Linked DNA regions of Synechococcus sp. PCC 7335. Each later gene encodes a partner of the first gene's protein in a complex. Links are inferred from orthologs where the notes say so. Each region holds a gene or a part of one and is shown in the gene's direction. Other genes may lie near its edges.

Region 1 (3,271 bases):
TCTGAGAAAAATAGAGACCTTTGGTTTATTGGTTACATGCCCCAGCTAGTAACTGGTGTATGGATGGGCAATGACGACAGCAGCCCAACTGGCGGAGCTAGTAGAACGGCGGCGCTGGCTTGGTATAGATTTGTTGATCAGTTTGTAGATGATCTACCCATCGAAGAATTTCCTGAATTGCCGCGTCTAGGTGGCCGTGAAGGCTCTATTCAGGCCAAACCTGTTTCCCCAGGTCGAGTGATTGCCGATAAACCGGGGGCACGTAACTCTAGCGAGAGTGAACAACGCCGCTCTGAACCTAGCACTGCACTCAGCAATACAGACTATAGCGACTCATCAAGCGATTCAGCGGATACTGACTCAGCGCCAGCACCGGTTCCTCGGCCTTCGACTCCGGCGTCAGATCCAGCTCCAACCCCAGCGCCTGCTCCTGTCTTCAGTAGCTCACCGGCCCCGGCGCCAGCGCCAGCACCGGCCCCTGCTCCAACCCCCGTCTTTAGTAGTTCTCCAGCACCTCCACCGACGCCAGCGCCAACGGCCCCTGCCCCCCCAACACCAGCACCGATTCCACTTCCGCCTACAGCTGTTCCGCCACCGCCAGCGCCAGCACCGGCCCCAGCTCCTGAACCCCCTCGACCTAGGGCCTTGGAAAACTAGAACGCTAGACAACTCTAAAGCTCAGAGTCGCTAATTAGTGGCTACTCTATAGAGTAGCTCTAGTTTACAGCCCCAAATATCATGGCTTTTTCTCAGCGCACACAATCTAGCTTTAGCTCGCCTAGCTTCCGTGAAAAGAGAAGCGGACGCACCGTTGGCCGTCAGTACCAATCGATTGTGATCATGCTTTTGCTGAGCCTTTCGATGATAGGTGGTATTGGCAGTCGTCTGGCATACCTTCAAATCGTTCAAGGGGAGCGTAACCGAGAGCTAGCTGAAGACAACCGAGTTCTACTATTACCCAGGCGACCAGCCAGAGGGACTATCTTTGATCGAAATGGTGAAGTATTAGTCGGCTCGCGGCTGTCGCATTCTGTTTCCATTTGGCCAATCTCGCTACCCAAAGAAGAGGCTGCTAAGCAGGCAGTCATCGATCGCCTAGGTCAACTGTTGGACGTGCCAATTGAGGAAATTAGCGATCGCCTGGAGCAGAGTAGTTACAACCTCAATAAGTCTGTTCCCATTGCTCGGGGTTTAAGCTCTGCTCAAACGACTGCGCTCGCAGAATATGCTGCCCAGCTACCTGGCGTCCGTGTAGAGGCAGAAGCTGTCCGCAACTACCCACGTGGCGACCTAGCCGCTCACGTTTTGGGCTACACAGGTGAGCTGGACGATGTTGAACTAGAAGGGCTGAAAGAAGATGGCTATCGGCTGGGGGATGTGATCGGCAAGATGGGGCTAGAAATGGCCCTAGAGTCCCAACTACGTGGAGAATGGGGCGGACAGCAGGTAGAAGTAGATAGTAGCGGCCGGGTGCTGAGTATTATCGGCGAAAAGCCTTCTATATCCGGTCAAGACGTGCAGACCACACTGGACATAGAGCTGCAAAGAGCTGCTGAAGAAGCGCTGGGCGATCATATAGGCGCTATTGTTGCGATTGATCCGCGTGACGGTGGGGTTAGAGCCATGGTCAGCAGACCTACCTTTGATCCGAATATTTTTTCTACTCGGGTTACTCAAGCGCAATGGGAACAGATTACTAAGAACGGCTATCCCCTGGTGAACCGTGCCATGCGAGCTTATGCACCGGCGAGTACTTTCAAAGTGATTACTGCAACAGCAGGAATGGAGTCAGGTAAGTTTTCTCCTGATGTCGTGCTACCAACCTATCCGTTTTTGACGATTGGTGGCATCCAGTTTTGGGATTGGAATAATGCGGGCTTTGGACCTTTAGGATTTAGAGGGGCAATGGCGATGAGTAGTGACACCTTCTTCTATCAAATTGGTAGAGGGGTGGGGGAGAAGAGCTTACAAAAGTGGATGCGCCAGTATGGACTTGGAGAGCGAACTGGGATTGAACTAGGTGTAGAGGAAGATAAAGGCCTAGTGCCTGACGAGGCATGGAAGCGCGAGATGTTGGATGAGCCCTGGTATCTAGGCGATACGATTAACTCTTCAATTGGTCAGGGAAACGTACTGGCAACGCCTTTGCAAATAGCTGTGATGTTTGCAGCTGTCGCTAATGGGGGCGATCGCGTAACCCCGCATTTTGTACTGGACGAGCGAACCCCTCAAGAATGGCGAACGTCTGTAGGGATGAAGCCTAGTACGATTAAAGTCTTGAAAGAGAGCCTACGCCAGGTAGTCACTGCTGGAACGGGCACTGTGATGAACGACCCAGCACTTCCTCCTGTGGCGGGGAAGAGCGGAACAGCCGAGGCCCCCCCGGGAGAAAACCACACTTGGTTTGGAGCTTATGCACCGTACGACAATCCTGAAATTGTTGTTGTCGCTTTTGGAGAGCACTCTGGGGGCGGTGGTAGCTCCTTCGCTGCACCGATGGTGAAAAAGGTATTGGAGCAGTATTTCGGTGTGAACCAAAAAGAATCCTCTAAAACGGCCCCCTGACTATATCTCTATCGTTCTCCTTACCCCCTACCCAAAGGTAGTCCCGTTCCAACCCCACATTGCCCCCTGAGAATCAGCGAAGTCGATATACGTACGATTAGGGGGAACGCCAAGGGCAGCTTGAACTTTAGCGCAAAAATCCTGACTCATCGTCTGGGTCTTGCTACTACCCATAGTGCCCACGCTCTTTATTTGGATGTAGCAAGTAGGATCGCTTGTGCCACCGAAGGTCATTGCTGTATTTGGTTCAAACGCTGTCATTACATAAGACTCGGGCTTGTTTAAATGCTTTGCCAAGCTAGCTGATAGCTGTTTGAGTAGCGCTTCAACCGTGGTTTTAGCAGGTGCTTCTACTGAAGTTTGAACTTTGATTAAAGGCATAGGACGGCACGTTTTGTGGGGGACATAGCCACTGGACAAAGGCCTGCTCAAAGAAGTCATGCCTACGGGTAAATAGCTAACCAGTTGGCTTAACCCCTTTCGCTGAGCAGAACCACTGATGAGGCAGACTTTTGAGACAGGTAGAGGCAAGCGACCAAAGCTATAGAATACTTCTATCATCTCAAACTGTACTTAGATCGACAGAGCGACCGCCTATCGAATCACCTTTAGCTAACTTGACTAGGCGATCGCTCATGGTTGAGTTAAAACTAGCCAGCTAATCAGCCAATAGAGAGACTTTCCAAAACAAACCGGAGAAGCCAGC
Region 2 (3,135 bases), 2.3 Mb from region 1 along the record:
GGATCGATGGCGTTAAAAATATTCTGGCAGTGACTAGCGGCAAAGGCGGCGTCGGGAAAAGTACTGTTGCGGTTAACTTAGCAGTCGCCTTAGCTAAAACCGGCGCAGCAGTGGGTCTAATCGATGCAGATATCTATGGCCCTAACGCACCGACTATGATGGGTCTTGGCGAGAGCAACGTCATCGTGCGTGAAGATAAGGGCGAGCAGGTTTTAGAACCTGCCTTCAACCACGGTGTGAAGATGGTATCGATGGGCTTTTTGATTGATCGCGATCAGCCAGTCGTGTGGCGCGGGCCGATGCTTAATGGGGTGATTCGCCAGTTTTTATACCAAGTGCAGTGGGGCGATTTGGACTATTTAGTAGTAGATATGCCTCCAGGTACGGGCGATGCACAACTGACACTAGCGCAAGCGGTTCCTATGGCCGGAGCGGTAATTGTGACGACGCCTCAAGACGTAGCGCTCTCAGATGCTAGGCGCGGGCTGAAAATGTTTGAGCAGCTAAAGGTGCCGATCTTGGGTCTAGTGGAAAATATGAGTTATTTCGTGCCGCCTGATATGCCAGAAAAGCAGTACGCCATTTTTGGAGAAGGTGGCGGCGAAAAGGCAGCAGCAGAGCTAGGCGTAGAATTATTAGGAAAGGTGCCGCTAGAGATGCCCGTAAGAGAAGGCGGCGATCGCGGTCTACCTATTATCTTATCCGATCCTGAGTCTGCTTCTGCGCAGTCACTGATGGACATTGCCAAGCAAACCGCTGCTAAAATTTCTGTGGCTGCGCTAACTTAGGGTTGACTTTTTCTTGAGTGATTTTCTCTAGCTAGTCTGGCCATCTCAAAGTTAGAGTCCGCCTTTGTCTTTGCATAATCTTTGTCTTTGCATAATCTCTGATGCATTATGAGCTCCTATTCGTCTTACTTTGCGACTCGGCAGCGGCGCTGGAAAAGACTGCTCCAGGGATGGCAAGGAATGGATTGGTTCTTATTCTTGCTGCCCGTGGGCGTCACTATCTTTGCCAGCATTCTAATTAGCAGCACTCAAAAGTACACAGGTGAAACTGGATATGCAGACAACCATCTGAGACTAGGTGCAGTCGGTGCGGTGCTAGCGCTTTTGATTGCTCGTAGTCGATACGAAGTGCTGCTGCAATGGCGATGGGTGATCTGTGCAGGGACCATTGCTTCGCTGCTTGCGGTAATGGCAATCGGAACCGAAGGCTTAGGCGCGCAGCGTTGGATTTCAATTCTTGGCTTTAACGTACAGCCCTCGGAGTTTGCCAAGCTAGGGGCCATTATCACGCTGGCGGCGACGCTAAAAGATCGAGACGCGCCAACGCCGCTTGGCATTATCAGAGCGCTGGGAATCACAGCAGTCCCTTGGGCCTTGGTGTTTTTGCAGCCAGACTTAGGGACATCACTAGTCTTTGGGGCAATTACCGCAGGCATGCTGTATTGGAGCGGGACGAATCCGGGCTGGCTGATCCTGATGGTTTCACCACTGGTTTCAGCAATTGTCTTTCATGTGTCGTTTCCAGGCTGGATTGTATGGGTGTTGCTGATGGGGGTGGTGGCATACCGCTCTTTGCCTTGGTCACCCTATAGTGCGCTGGCGGCGATCACCCTCAATGTGATGTCGGGCAAGCTGGGTGAGGTGATGTGGGGCTTTTTGAAAGACTATCAGAAAGACCGCCTGATTTTGTTTTTAGATCCCCAAAAGGATCCGCTTGGAGGCGGCTATCACCTAATTCAGTCACGGATTGCAATTGGGGCTGGAGAAGTGTGGGGCCGGGGGTTGTTTCAAGGCACACAAACGCAGCTCAGCTTTATTCCAGAGCAGCACACCGACTTTATTTTTTCGGCAGTAGGCGAAGAGCTAGGATTTGTGGGTGGGATGGTTTTGCTTTTTGCTTTCTGGCTGATCTGTTTGCGGCTAGTGATGATTGCTCACGGCGCCAAAGACAACTTCGGCTCATTGTTAGCCATTGGTGTACTGTCGATGATTGTCTTTCAGGCGATGATCAACATCAGTATGACGATTGGTCTAGCACCAATTACGGGCATCCCGCTGCCCTGGATGAGCTATGGACGCTCAGCACTGCTGACAAATTTTATTGCCATTGGGCTAGTGGAATCGGTAGCGACGAACTCTCGCTCTAAACCAAAATTTGGAGCCGCTAAGGGTTCAAGAGAGTGAAGCGGGTCAGTTGGTTTTTACCTGATGTCGCTAAGCTAGGTCTAATATCTGATAAGAATTGTTTTCCTTTGATAGATGTGCCATGGAGTTAGCAACATACGAGCCCCCGGTTTCAGCTTTACTCACTTATGGAAGTTGCCTAGATGTCGATAAAAAGGTGAGTGATCCAGAGCGCGATCGCCTTGTCGAGCAAATACTGTCGGCTGGACCTGAGAACATAGATAGATCGTTAATCTCTCAACTAAAGCCTTCTTATAAGTTCGAGAGCTGGCCAGACTATATAGAAGAACTAGGCATTACCTCTGAGCACATCCCGGCGCTAATCCGGATGGCAACCGATGCAGATCTCAATCAGGCAGACGTTGAGTCTTTAGAGGTGTGGGCTCCGGTGCATGCTTGGCGATGTTTAGGCTTGTTGAAGGCCCAAGAAGCGATTGAACCGCTATTAGGTCTATTTACGGGAGAGGAGTACGCTGATTGGACTAGAGAAGAAATTCCTTGGGTGCTGGGGATGATTGGGGAGCAGGCGATCGCGCCAACATCTCTTTTCCTAGCCAGCCGCAAACAGGATATGTGGGATCGCATAGCAGCGGTTTCTGCCTTTGAGCATATAGCGGTTTTGCATCCAGAGCTAAAAGAAACCTGTATTAGAAAGCTGGCTTCGCAGCTAGCAGATTGCAAGTACAACTCCGAAGAGCTTAATGCATTTCTCGTCAGTACACTCGTCGAATTAGAAGCCGTTTCTAAGACAGATCTGATCGAAAGAGTGTATGCCAGCAATGCAATTGATGAGACCATCTGCGGTACTTGGCCAAGCGTGCAAGTAGATTTGGGACTGGCCAAAGAAGAAGACTTTGACCCATCTGAGCTAAAACCGGAGTTCGAATGGGTTCCACGTGACCCGGCAATCAGAAGAGAGACCATCCCTACTGGGTTGGATCTG

The links.
Region 2: the proteins of mrdA (region 1) and rodA are in contact, whole or in part, in a crystal structure (PDB 6PL5), measured with the Thermus thermophilus proteins. The link is inferred for Synechococcus sp. PCC 7335 from one-to-one orthologs. Residues at the interface, in WP_223903432.1 of Thermus thermophilus: Arg4, Ile5, His6, Leu8, Ala9, Phe12, Ala15, Leu16, Leu19, Gly20, Arg22, Ala23, Trp24, Leu26, Gln27, Val28, Tyr31, Tyr34, Leu36, Leu43, Thr45, Asp47, Lys156, Gln157, Gly158, Ser160, Val184, Leu201, Glu202; in WP_223903423.1 of Thermus thermophilus: Phe161, Val165, Phe168, Val169, Leu172, Pro198, Tyr199, Glu202, Tyr211, Arg212, Asp213, Gln220, Val221, Gln223, Ser224, Ile226, Ala227, Ile228, Gly229, Ser230, Gly266, Phe267, Val270, Leu274, Tyr277, Gly278, Leu281, Phe285, Leu289, Arg297.

Annotation. Positions count from the first base shown.
Region 1 is NZ_DS989904.1:4,037,671-4,040,941, forward strand. Bases 200-3,151 are described here. They hold mrdA (penicillin-binding protein 2), read left to right. Parts: upstream 200-738; coding sequence 739-2,565; downstream 2,566-3,151. Other genes in these bases: S7335_RS16975 (transglycosylase domain-containing protein), read left to right, coding at 200-657; S7335_RS16985 (phenylpyruvate tautomerase MIF-related protein), read right to left, coding at 2,593-2,946. Outside these bases: more of S7335_RS16975, read left to right, coding at 1-199. UniProt on the Escherichia coli protein: Catalyzes cross-linking of the peptidoglycan cell wall. Responsible for the determination of the rod shape of the cell. Is probably required for lateral peptidoglycan synthesis and maintenance of the correct diameter during lateral and centripetal growth.
Region 2 is NZ_DS989904.1:1,690,658-1,693,792, reverse strand. What follows is about bases 229-3,044. They hold rodA (rod shape-determining protein RodA), read left to right. Parts: upstream 229-896; coding sequence 897-2,192; downstream 2,193-3,044. Other genes in these bases: S7335_RS07485 (HEAT repeat domain-containing protein), read left to right, coding at 2,275-3,044; S7335_RS07495 (Mrp/NBP35 family ATP-binding protein), read left to right, coding at 229-788. In the rest of the region: more of S7335_RS07495, read left to right, coding at 1-228; more of S7335_RS07485, read left to right, coding at 3,045-3,135. UniProt on the Escherichia coli protein: Peptidoglycan polymerase that is essential for cell wall elongation. Also required for the maintenance of the rod cell shape. Functions probably in conjunction with the penicillin-binding protein 2 (mrdA).